One region of the Arthrobacter dokdonensis genome, then DNA from elsewhere that is predicted to be linked to it. Evidence: predicted binding sites of a transcription regulator. Region 1 holds the regulator's gene; the other holds the start of a gene.

What was found. Region 1 encodes HrcA, which represses chaperone genes, less so after heat shock. Its sites were predicted from a motif close to TTNGCACTCGNNNNNNNCGAGTGCNAA; they were not measured.
Region 2: the regulator HrcA is predicted to act here: its motif matches at 3,504-3,530, upstream of groES (co-chaperone GroES).

The regions. Positions count from the first base shown of each region.
Region 1 is NZ_CP029642.1:2,629,623-2,635,656, reverse strand. It holds gene hemW (radical SAM family heme chaperone HemW) at 1-591, shown strand, start outside; gene DMB86_RS11750 (DUF4870 domain-containing protein) at 947-1,339, opposite strand; gene DMB86_RS11745 (DUF3097 domain-containing protein) at 1,408-2,292, opposite strand; gene hrcA (heat-inducible transcriptional repressor HrcA) at 2,479-3,492, shown strand; gene dnaJ (molecular chaperone DnaJ) at 3,546-4,673, shown strand; gene DMB86_RS11730 (16S rRNA (uracil(1498)-N(3))-methyltransferase) at 4,680-5,450, shown strand; gene DMB86_RS11725 (GerMN domain-containing protein) at 5,470-6,034, opposite strand, start outside.
Region 2 is NZ_CP029642.1:4,215,325-4,221,358, reverse strand. It holds gene DMB86_RS18800 (shikimate 5-dehydrogenase) at 1-203, shown strand, start outside; gene DMB86_RS18795 (class I SAM-dependent methyltransferase) at 389-1,624, opposite strand; gene DMB86_RS18790 (ABC transporter permease) at 1,692-2,504, opposite strand; gene DMB86_RS18785 (ABC transporter ATP-binding protein) at 2,501-3,382, opposite strand; gene groES (co-chaperone GroES) at 3,696-3,992, shown strand; gene groL (chaperonin GroEL) at 4,067-5,674, shown strand; gene DMB86_RS18770 (DUF389 domain-containing protein) at 5,771-6,034, opposite strand, start outside.

The DNA.
Region 1 (6,034 bases):
GCCCTGTCCTACGAACCGGACCACATCTCCGCCTACTCGCTCATCGTGGAGGAGGGCACCAAGCTGGCCGCCCAGATCCGCCGCGGCCAGGTGCCGAACATCGACGACGACGACCACGCCGCGAAATATGAGCTCGCCGACGCCCTCTTCCAGCAGGCCGGCCTGTCCTGGTACGAGGTCAGCAACTGGGCCCGCACCCCGGAGGATGCCTGCCGGCACAACCTGGCGTACTGGCGCGGGGACGACTGGTGGGGGATCGGCCCCGGCGCGCACTCGCACATGGGCGGCGTGCGGTGGTGGAACGTCAAGCACCCCACCGCCTACGCCAACCGGCTGGAGAAGGGCGAATCCCCGGCTGCCGGCCGTGAAACGCTTGACGACGCCACGCGGGAACTGGAGCGCATCATGCTGACCTCGCGGCTGTCGGACGGACTGAGAATCGACACCCTCAGCCACGCCGCCCGGAAGGCCGTCGCCGGGCTCATCGCCGGCGAACTCATCGATCCCGTCAAGGCCTTCCACGGCACCCTCGTGCTCACGCTCAAGGGCCGCCTCCTGGGCGACGCAGTCACCCGCGCCCTGCTCGACTGAGCCTGGCGCTCACCCGCCCACTCCATGCGGTGGCGCCATCGACAGTACAGCTTCGGCGACCTCCGTCGCCGCCAACCCGCCAGATTCGTACAACCGGTGTTCGGGACGGCCCGCCAACCCGCCATATCTGCCCGTTCGAGTAGAAAATACGGCACGAGCCACGGCTCTGGCGCGATTCGGCGCGGCGAGCCATACGGAAAGGCTGCGGACCGGGTCCGGCGGGTCCTGATTGCGTTCGGCGGCGGAGCCGGCATTTTTTGTCGTCCGGCGTCAGGGAGGCCCGGGGGCCGCCCGCGGCCGAGGACCGGAAAGCCGGACGGAAAAATGCCGGTCCGCCGCTGCAAAAGCGAAGACGTTACTGGATCCTGCGCAGGTTCCAGGCGTAGCGGTAGGGGTTGCCGTTGTTGACCTGGATGGCGGCGATGACGGACCAGACGGTCAGGAACACCCAGATGAGCAGGGCGAGCAGCGAAAAGACGGTCCCGACGGACGGATTGAATATGCGCACCACCAGCGCGATGACGTTAAGCACCAGCGCAAGGATGGTGGGCGGCAGGGTGAAGTTGAGCGCCTCGCGGGATTCCTGGGCCGTGAACGGGCCGCGGTCCGCCATGAACTTGTAGATGAGCGCGGAGGGGATGCAGCCCAGAATGCCGCCGCAGTGCGCCAGGAACGCCCACTGCTTGTCTTCTGCCGGGGTGAGTGGGGGCTTCGCCGGGTTAGTAAAGTTTTTCGCCGGATTGCTCACGTGTAACTTGCCTCTCAACAAAATGATCACTGCTTTGCACGGAACTGTCGGCGTGGTGCCGGCCGTTCCTACAAGGATACGGGTGCGGTGAGAAAGTCTATGACTTCCTCGACGCGCCCCAGCAGCGAAGGCTCCAGGTCTGAATAGCTGTTGACCCGTGACAGCAGGCGCTGCCAGCCCAGCCCGATGTCCTCGGCGGTGCTGTGCGGCCAGCCAAACGCCTGCAGGATGCCCTTTTTCCACTCCATGGTGCGCGGAATCACCGGCCAGGCGGGGATTCCCAGCGTGGCGGGCTTGATGGCCTGCCACACGTCCACGTACGGGTGCCCCACCACCAGCACGTTGTTTTTCGCCGAGGGCGATCGCATGAGATCCGCCACAATGCGCGATTCCTTCGAGTGCGGCACCAAGTGGTCCACCAGCACACCGAGCCGCCGGGTCGGGCCGGGGGCAAAGTCCTTGACCGCAGCCGTGAGGTCGTCGATGCCGCGAAGGGGTTCGACGACGATCCCCTCCACCCGCAGGTCGTCTCCCCACACCTTTTCAACCAGTTCGGCGTCGTGCTTGCCTTCCACCCAGATGCGGCTGGCCTTGGCCACCCGGGCGCGCTGCCCCTCCACCTTGACCGAGCCCGACGCCGTCCTGCCGGCTTTCCGCGGGGGCGTGCCCGCCACCGGCGCCACCACTTCCACCGGTTCGCCGTCGATGAGGAAGCCGAAGCCCAGGGGAAAGGCCCTGACCTTGTCCCGCCGGTCGGCCAGCTCCATGATGTGCATGCCTCCGGATTTTTCGATCCTGACTACGGCGCCCACCCATCCGGTCTGGACGTCCTCGACCACCAGCCCGCGGATTGCCTGCACCTGCGGGAGCGCGCGGGCCTTGGGTGCGCTGAGGTCCTGGTAGCCCCAATTGCTGGTGCGGCTGCCGGCGGACGGGCCGTTATTGGACTGCACTGTGCGTTTCCCCTTGGCTCTCGGAACGTCCGTCGGCGCGCGGCCGGGACGGAAAATTCCATGCTAGCGCCACCACCTGGCCGGAACGCGAAGGACGGGGTGGGCGGCGTGCCGAAAACAGGAGGATGGGAAAGTATTAGACTTGGCACTTGAGTAGGTAGAGTGCCAACGAAGGAGGTGCCAGACATGAGCGAACCACGAAAGCTGGAAGTGCTCCGAGCCATAGTCGAAGACTATGTCCACTCCCGCGAGCCGGTTGGTTCCAAGGCCCTCGTAGAGCGGCACCGGCTGGGCGTTTCCAGTGCCACGATCCGAAACGACATGGCGGCCCTGGAAGAGGAGGGGCTGATCGCGGCCCCCCACACGAGTTCGGGCAGGATCCCCACGGACAAGGGGTACCGGCTCTTCGTGGACCAGATCGCGACCGTCAAGCCCCTTTCATCCGCTGAACGGCGCGCCATCGCCACGCTCCTGGACGGTTCGACCGACCTCGACGACGTCCTCGAGCGGACGGTGCGCACGCTGGCCCAGCTGACCAACCAGGTCGCCGTCGTGCAGTACCCGCGGTCGGCCAAGGCAACCGTCCGCCACATCGAATTCGTCTCCCTGGGGCCGACCCAGGTCCTCGTGGTGCTCATTCTGGCCTCGGGGAAGGTCGAACAGTCGGTGCTCGACGTCGGTGCCGCCGTCGACGATGTCAGGTTGGCTCGGCTGCGACACGAGTTTCTGTCCGTGCTCACCGGCTGCACCGTGGCCGGTCTCCCGGCCGCACTGGCCCAGCTTCCCGCAGGACTGCCGGTGGAGGACCAGGACACGGCCCACCGGCTGGCCCACGGGCTGCTGCAGCTCTCGAGCGCTGCCAGGGAGGACCGGATAGTGCTGGCCGGCACGGCCAACCTGGCCCGGTCCAACGTCGATTTCCCCTTGAGCATCGGCCCCGTCCTGGACGCGCTGGAGGAGCAGGTGGTGCTGCTGCGCCTGCTCGAGCAAATGGCCCAGGACTCCCTCGGCATGGCCGTGAGCATCGGCCGGGAAAATCCGCACGACTCATTGTCGGAGGCGTCAGTGGTGGCCACCAGCTACGGCCCCGGCGCCAGCGCCAAGCTCGGCGTGCTGGGACCCACCCGGATGGACTACCCCAACACCATGTCCAGCGTCCGGGCCGTCGCCCGGTACCTGTCCCGGATTCTGGCGGGCTAAGCGCCTCACCCAAGCAAAAACACGTACACGTTCCACTGAAGAGAGTAAGAATTTTGAGCAACCATTACGAGGCGCTGGGCGTTTCCCGCGATGCCACCGCGGAGGAAATCAAAAAGGCCTACCGCAAGCTCGCGCGCAAGCTGCACCCGGACGTCAACGACGCCCCCGACGCGCAAGACCGTTTCAAGGCCGTCACCCACGCCTACGAGGTCCTCTCGGACCCCCAGAAGCGCCGGGTCTACGACACCACCGGCAACGAGAACGGCAGCAGCAACGGCGCCGGCAACTTCGACGGACAGGGCTTCGCCTTCCAGGACATCTTTGAGACCTTCTTTGGCGGCGGAGGCGGTCAGGGCCGTGGCCCCGAACAGCGCATGCGCCGCGGCCAGGACGCCCTCATCACGGTCCGGATCGACCTGCGCGAGGCGGTCTTCGGCGTCAACAAGAAGCTTGAAATTGACACGGCAATCACCTGCCCCACGTGCGAGGGCAGCTGCTGCCGGCCCGGCACCCACCCGGTCACCTGCGACGTCTGCCACGGCAGCGGCCAGATCCAGCGCCCCATGCGCTCCATCCTGGGCAACGTCATGACCCTGGCCACCTGCAACTCCTGCCAGGGTTACGGGACCCGCATCGAGGATCCCTGCAACGAGTGCATGGGCGAGGGCCGCATCCGCGACCGCCGCACGCTGACCATCAAGGTCCCCGCCGGCGTTAACACCGGCACCCGCATCCAGCTCGCCGGCCAGGGCGAGGCAGGCCCCGCCGGCGGGCCGTCCGGGGACCTTTACGTGGAGATGAAGGTCAACAACGACCCCTCCTTCCTGCGGGAGGGCGACGACCTCCATGCCACCCTAAGCGTGCCCATGACGGCCGCCGCACTCGGCACCGAACTGACACTGGCGACGTTCGATGGCGAACAGCCCATCAACATCAAGCCGGGAACCCAGGCCGGGGAGGTCGTCAACCTGCGCAGCCTCGGCGTGACGCACCTGCGCGGCTACGGCCGCGGCGACCTGCTGGTCCACATCCACGTGGAGACGCCCACCAGGCCCGACGCCGCCCAGGAGGAGCTCCTGAAGCAGCTTGCCGCCCTGCGCGGGGAGACGTTCAGCGAGGGCAGGCTGGTGAGCAGCGGCGGCATGTTCGCAAAGCTGCGGGACAAGCTCGGCAACCTCTAGGGTCCCGTGAGCAATCCTGTCTTTTACGCCGGGTCGCGGCAGCTCAAGGCCCTGGCCCCTGGTGACGGCTTCAGCCTGGACGGGGCCGAGGGCCGACATGCGGCCACGGTTAAAAGACTCGCCGCCGGAGAGCCCGTTGACGTGTGCGACGGCGCAGGGCTGCGTCTGGTGTGCACCGTCACCGCGGCGGCGGCCGGGGTCCTGGACGTCCGGGTGGACCAGGTGATCGCCGAAACCGCCGGGGACTTTGAACTGGTGCTGGTCCAGGCCCTCGCCAAGGGCGACCGCGACGAGCTGGCCATCGAAACCGCCACGGAACTGGGCATTGACACCGTGGTGCCCTGGCAGGCGGAGCGCTCCATCGTCAGGTGGAAGATGGACAAGGCAGTGAAGGGCCGGGCCAAGTGGCAGAACGCGGTTTCCGCCGCGGCCAAGCAGGCCCGCCGGGCCCGAATTCCGGAGGTCGGCGAACTTGTCGGCACGTCCGGGCTGGTGGAACTCATCAAGGGTGCGCGGCTGGCCCTCATCCTGCACGAGGACGCCCCGGTCACGGTGTCCGGCGTCGTGCGCGCCTGGCGCGGGGACGGCGGGGGACAGCCGGGACTCGCAAGGATTCTCATGGTCGTGGGCCCGGAAGGCGGCATCAGCCCGGCCGAGGTCGAGGCGTTTGTCGCGGCGGGGGCACATACCGCCCTCCTGGGCCGGCACGTACTGAGGTCGTCCACGGCCGGACCGGCCGCCGTCGTGCTGCTCAGCCAGGAACTGGGGCGCTGGTAGGGCCCCTGCCGCGGACCAGCTACTTCCGGGCCGGGGTGGGCGACGGGCCTGCCAGCGTGACCACCTTGCTGTCCACGCCCACCTTCCCTCCGGGCGCCGACGGGTCGGTGATGAAAACGGAAATCTCGTAGGTGCCCAGCGGCGGGACCAGGTTGAAGCTGAACGGGCCGAACTGGTCCGGGCCCTTGGGGATTTTGACTGTTCCCGTTTGCTGGACGCGGCCGGCCTTGCCGTCAACAACCTTCGCCAGGCTCCACGTCAGTGAACCCGTCGGGGAAATGCCCTGGCCATCCACCTTCAGCGGCAGGGCGTGATACGTCGAGTCGTTCCCGGGGTCAATGATCCACACCGGGGCCAGCAGCGAGGGGTCGCGCGTTTGCGGATTGTCGAGACTGACTTGCCCAAAGGCCTTATAGCCGGTGTGCCCGTCCACCAGGACGGAGACCTGGGGCGTGCTGTCGGGGTTGATCAGCCCGGCCATGGCCGCCGCTGCCGTGGCCGTGTACACCAACTGCGCCACGGCCCGCTGGGCAATGCCGGCGTCCACCGTCTGGGAAAAGGCATCGGAGGAGACGTCCACGGTA
Region 2 (6,034 bases), 1.6 Mb from region 1:
TGGCGGCCTCGCAGGTGGTGTTTGACGTCGTCGCCCTTCCCTCGGAAACGCCCCTGGTCAAGGCGGCGCGGGCCGCCGGCAAGCGGGTCATCACCGGCGCGGAAGTCATCGCGATCCAGGCTGAGGAGCAGTTTGTGCTCTACACCGGCGTGCGGCCCAGCCCCGAGCTGGTCCGGGAGGCGTCAGCCTTCTCGCGGCAGTAGTCCCACGCCCGGCGCCGCCGCGGCCTGTCCCATCAAGAGACGCTCCTGCACGTCCGGGGGCTTTTCGAGCAACGCTCCTGCACCAGGATGAAGGAGCGTCTGGCAATAACGCCCCGGATCTGAAGGAGCGTCTGGCAGTAACGCCCCGGATCTGCGGGAGCGTCTGTGCGTGGGGCGGGAACCGGCTAGAGCGAGCGGGGGGCGTCCACCGGGCCAAACGGCTCAACCACGACCGCGACCCTCTCCTCGCCGATCCTGGTGAGGATTAGGGTCGCCTTGTTGGGACCCTTCCCGGAGCCCGTCAGCAGCTGCCGGCGCAGCTCCTCGGGCGTGGTGGACACGCCGCGCTTCTTGATGTCCAGGACGCCGATCCGGTTCGCCTTGACCCAGCTTTTGAGCGCCTTGACGTTGAACGGCCTGACCTCCAGCACCTTGTAGGCGCGGGCGAAGGGCGTCTCGACGGGTTCATCCGCGCACAGGTAGGCGATGTGCGGGTCCAGCAGGTGGGCGCCGATGGCGCGGGCCAGCTCGGCCACCAGCCCGGCACGGATCACGGCGCCGTCGGGCTCGTAGAGGTATCCGGAGACGGGGCCGGTCTCCACGTCCTGGGCGGCCGGGTCGTAGCCCGCGCCGCTGGTCAGCTCCGCGGTCCCGTGCGGGCCGATGACCAGCGCGGCGCGGCGCACGCCGGGGCGCGCGAGCGCGTTGAAGTACAGGCCGGCCTCCACGACGTCGCCGTTGACGGAAACCCATTGGGCTTCCGCGGTGGCCGGCACGGCGTCGTGCGGGATGCCGGGGCCCATCTTCACGCCCACGGCCCTGCCCGAATCGGCCAGCTTTTCCACGAAGGACAGCGGGGGGGAGAAGGCCTCCGGGTCAAAAAGGCGGGTGGTGCCGGAGGTGCTGGTGGTGCGGCGGGCCGGGTCCAGCCAGATGCCGCCGACGCCGGCCAGGTCCACCTCCTCCGCCTGGGCGCACACCACCGTGGCCTGCGGGAACGGCATGAGGTTCACCGTGGCGCAGGCGGCGGTGAGCTCGTCCATTTCCACGGCCGTGACGTGGATGTCCAGGCTGGCCATGGCCAGGGAGTCCGCCCCGATGCCGCAGCCAAGGTCGGCCACGGAGGTGATTCCCGCCGTCGTAAACCGCTGCGCGTGGAGGGCGGCGATGCCCAGCCGGGTCGCCTGTTCCAGCCCGGCCTGGGTGAACAGCATCTGGCTGGCAAACTCGCCAAACTTGGCTTCCGCCCTGGCCCGGAGCCGGGATTGCGTGAGGGCCGCGGCGACGAGTTCGGGGGAGTGGCCGGCCTTCCGCAGGGTCTCGTTGAGCTTGAGCGAGCCGGCATCGGAGTACGGGCCAAGGGAGGACAAAAGTTCCCAGCCGTCGACGGTCAGGAGCGGGGATATTGCGTCGGTGGCCATGGAACCAGCCTACTGGCCGCGGCGGCTGCCCCGGGCACCGTCCGGAAGCCGGGAACCGCCCGGAAGGTCAGGTGTCCTTGCGGATCCAGCGGAAGGTCATGCGGCACAGGATCAATCCCACCACCAGCCACAGGCCCATGACCAGCGCCACCTGGTCCAGGTTCCACGCCCCGCCGGGCTCGATGGCTTCAAAGGACTCCGGCAGGAACACCGCCCGCATGCCCTGCGCCATCCACTTCAACGGGAAGATGCTGGCCACGTTTTGCAGCCAGCCGGGCAGTTGCGCAAAATTCAGGTAGACGCCGGAGATGAACTGCAGCAGCAGCACAATCGGGATGACCACCGCCGTCGCGGACTTGCCGGTGCGCGGCAGGGCGGAGAGCGCAATGCCCAGCACGCAGCTGGTGATGACGCCAAAGAGGAACACCCAGGCAAACGTGAACCACCTGCCGGCATCCGAGGGCATGGGCACGTTGAACGCAAAGCGCGCCACGAACAGCAGCAGCGCCGCCTGCATGATGGAGCTGGCCAGGACCATGCCGATTTTGCCGCAAAAGTAGGAAAATACCGGCAGGGGCGTGCCGCCGAGGCGCTTGAGCGTGCCGTCGCCCTTCTCCTGGGCAATGTCCACGCCCAGGTTCTGCACGCCGCTGAGCAGCATGCCGGCGGCCACCATGCCGGGGACGTAAAACGCCGCCCAGGTGATGCCGCCGCTGCCGTCCGGCGCCGCGCCGATGTTCGGGCTGGTGCTGAACGCCACGGCAAACACGGAGAGCATCAGGATCGGGAACAGGAAGGTGAAGAACACCGAGTCGCCCTGGCGGAAATACGTCCGCAGCTCGTAGCCGATGCGCGACCATCCCAGGCGCAGCGTCCTCATGCCGCGCCCTCCACGTCGTCCGCTGCGCCGGCCTGGGCGCCCACCAGGTCCAGGTAAATGTCCTCCAGGCTGGGCCGGGTGATTTCCAGACCCTCGACCTCGCGGCCGGCCTCGGCATACAGCCGTGCCGCGAGCGCGGACGGTGCGCTGGTGCGCTCTGAACGTACGACGCCGTCCTGCCGCCACCGCACGATCGGCACCCTGGCGCCGGCCCCGCCGATCTGGTCGATCGGGCCGATGTCCACGAGCCTTCCGCCCACAATCACGCCGGCGCGGTCCGCCAGCGTGGCGGCCTCGTCCAGGTAGTGGGTCGTGAGCAGGATGGTGGTGCCTTCGTCCTTGAGGCCGTTGACCAGCCCCCAAAACTGGTGCCGTGCCTGCGGGTCGAAGCCGGTGGTGGGCTCGTCCAGGAACAGCAGCCTGGGCCGTCCGATGATGCCCAGCGCCACGTCCACGCGGCGGCGCTGCCCGCCGGACAGCTTGCTGATCCGGGTCTTCGCCTGGGACGCCAGGCCCACCGCCTCCATGACCTCACCGACGTTGCGCGGGTTCGGGTAGTAGCCGGCAAAATGCTTCAGCTGCTCCCGCACGGTGACGTTGCCGCTCTCCCCGCTGGACTGCAGCACGATTCCCAGCTGCGCCTTCCAGGCCAGTCCGCCGCGCTGCGGGTCGGTGCCCAGTACGGTCACCTCCCCGCCGCTGCGGTCCCGGTACCCCTCCAGGATTTCAATGGTGGTGCTTTTCCCGGCGCCGTTGGGGCCGAGCAGGGCAAAGGTTTCGCCGTCGTTGATCTCAAAGTTGATGCCGTCGACGGCGGTGGCGCCCCCATAGGACTTCGTGAGCCCTCGGACGTGAACGGGCGCGTGGCCTGGTGTCATGCAAGCCATGCTTGCACCGCCGGGCCGCGTCGGCAACAGCCCCGTTGCCCGGCCAAGTGCCGCCCACCGTGCGCCGGAAGCGAAACCCGGCCCTCCGCCGTCGCACTTTTAGCCAGGTTTACTGGCACTCGCCTTGACCGAGTGCTAATCAATTCAATAGAGTCGGGTTAGCACTCTCACCCCGAGGGTGCTAACACCTTGGACTGCTCGTCCTGGGGGTCATCACCGGCACCGCGACGACGGTTGGGATCCCGCAACAGGTCAGGCGTCCTTGAGCCATCCATGAATTTAGTTATGTGAAGGGGAGGTCCGAGTGTCGGTCTCTATTAAGCCTCTTGAGGATCGTATTGTTGTCCGCCAGCTCGAAGCAGAGCAGACCACCGCTTCCGGGCTGGTCATCCCGGACACTGCCAAGGAAAAGCCCCAGGAGGGCGAAGTTGTGGCAGTGGGCCCCGGCCGCGTTGACGACAACGGCAACCGCGTCCCGATCGATGTTGCCGTCGGCGACGTCGTCATCTACTCCAAGTACGGTGGAACCGAAGTAAAGACCGGCGGCGAAGAGCTGCTGGTGCTTTCGGCCCGTGACGTGCTGGCCATCGTCGTAAAGTAACCACTTTGTGAAAGCCCCGCGCCCGGGACCGGACACGGTCACGCCGCGGGGCCTTTGCGTGAAAGGACAAACACATGGCTAAGCAGCTTGAATTCAACGACAGCGCACGCAAGGCGCTGGAGGCCGGCATCGACAAGCTGGCCGACACCGTCAAGGTCACGCTGGGCCCGCGCGGCCGCAACGTGGTGCTCGACAAGAAGTGGGGGGCCCCCACGATCACCAACGACGGCGTCACGATCGCCCGCGAGGTGGAGCTGGAAGACCCGTACGAGAACCTTGGCGCACAGCTGGCCAAGGAAGTTGCCACGAAGACCAACGATGTTGCCGGCGACGGCACCACCACGGCCACCGTCCTGGCACAGGCACTGGTCAAGGAAGGCCTGCGCAACGTTGCCGCCGGCGCCGCACCCGGCGAGCTCAAGCGCGGCATCCAGGTTTCCGTGGAAGCCATTGCCAAGCGCCTGCTGGAGAACGCCCGCCCGGTCGAGGGCGGCCAGGTGGCAGAAGTTGCGGCCATCTCCGCGCAGAGCCAGGAAATCGGCGACCTCCTCGCCGAGGCCTTCGACAAGGTTGGCAAGGATGGTGTCATCACCATCGAGGAATCCTCCACGACCTCCACCGAGCTGGTCCTCACCGAGGGCATGCAGTTTGACAAGGGCTACCTGTCCCCGTACTTCGTCACCGACGCGGAACGCCAGGAAGCCGTCATGGAAGATGCGCTCATCCTCATCAACCAGGGCAAGATCTCCAACCTGCAGGAATTCCTGCCGCTGCTGGAAAAGGCGCTCTCGGCCGGCAAGCCGCTGTTCATCATTGCCGAGGACGTTGACGGCGAGGCGCTCTCCACCCTGATCGTCAACCGCCTGCGCGGCACGCTGAACGTGGTTGCCGTCAAGGCTCCCGGCTTTGGCGACCGCCGCAAGGCCATGCTTCAGGACATTGCGATCCTGACCGGCGCCCAGGTTGTCTCCCCGGAGATCGGCCTGTCCCTGGACCAGGTTGGCCTGGAAGTGCTGGGCACCGCCCGCCGCATCACGGTCACCAAGGACAACACCACCATCGTTGACGGTGCGGGCACGTCCGAGGACGTTGCCGACCGCGTGGCACAGCTGCACGCCGAGCTCGCGCGCACCGACTCCGACTGGGACAAGGAAAAGCTGCAGGAACGCCTGGCCAAGCTGGCTGGCGGCATCGGCGTGATCAAGGTTGGCGCCGCCACCGAGGTTGAGCTGAAGGAAAAGAAGCACCGCATTGAGGACGCCGTGTCCGCAACGCGTGCCGCCTTGGAGGAAGGCATTGTTGCCGGCGGCGGTTCCGCCCTGGTACAGGCCGCCAAGGCGCTCGACGACGACGCAACGGTTGCCGCCCTCGAGGGCGACGCCGCGACGGCCATCGAGCTGGTCCGCAAGGCCGTGGCCCAGCCGCTGCGCTGGATTGCCCAGAACGCGGGCCATGACGGCTACGTAGTGGTCCACAAGGTGGGCGAGCTGGAAGACGGCTTCGGCTTCAACGCAGCCACCGGCGTGTACGAGAACCTGGTCCAGGCCGGTGTCATCGACCCGGTCAAGGTCACGCGCTCGGCACTGCGCAACGCGGCCTCCATCGCAGCCCTGGTGCTCACCACCGAGGTGCTCGTGACGGAGAAGCCTGCCGAAGACGAGGAAGCCGGCCACAGCCACTAGCGCTTAGCTGGGGCCCGCGTAAAAATTGCCGCCGTTCCCGCACATTGCCACCGATATACCGGCGGCATTTTGCGGGAACGGCGGCAATTCTTGTGTTCAGCGGCGAAACGCGCTGCGGACCCCTACGCCGCCGATGGCCACTTGCGCGTACTCCGCCGAGTAGCGCGTGGGCGCCGGGCGCCGGCGTCGAACCAGGCGGTAGGCGAGCAGCACCACGGCCGCGCTTATGACAATGCCGGCCACATTTAGGAGCAGCTGCAAGGCTGAGCCGCCGGCCCTGCCCGGCTCGCCGAGCACCAGCGCCACGGCAACGTACCCCGCGGCCGGGACTGTAGTGACCGAAATGAACACCCCCACCAG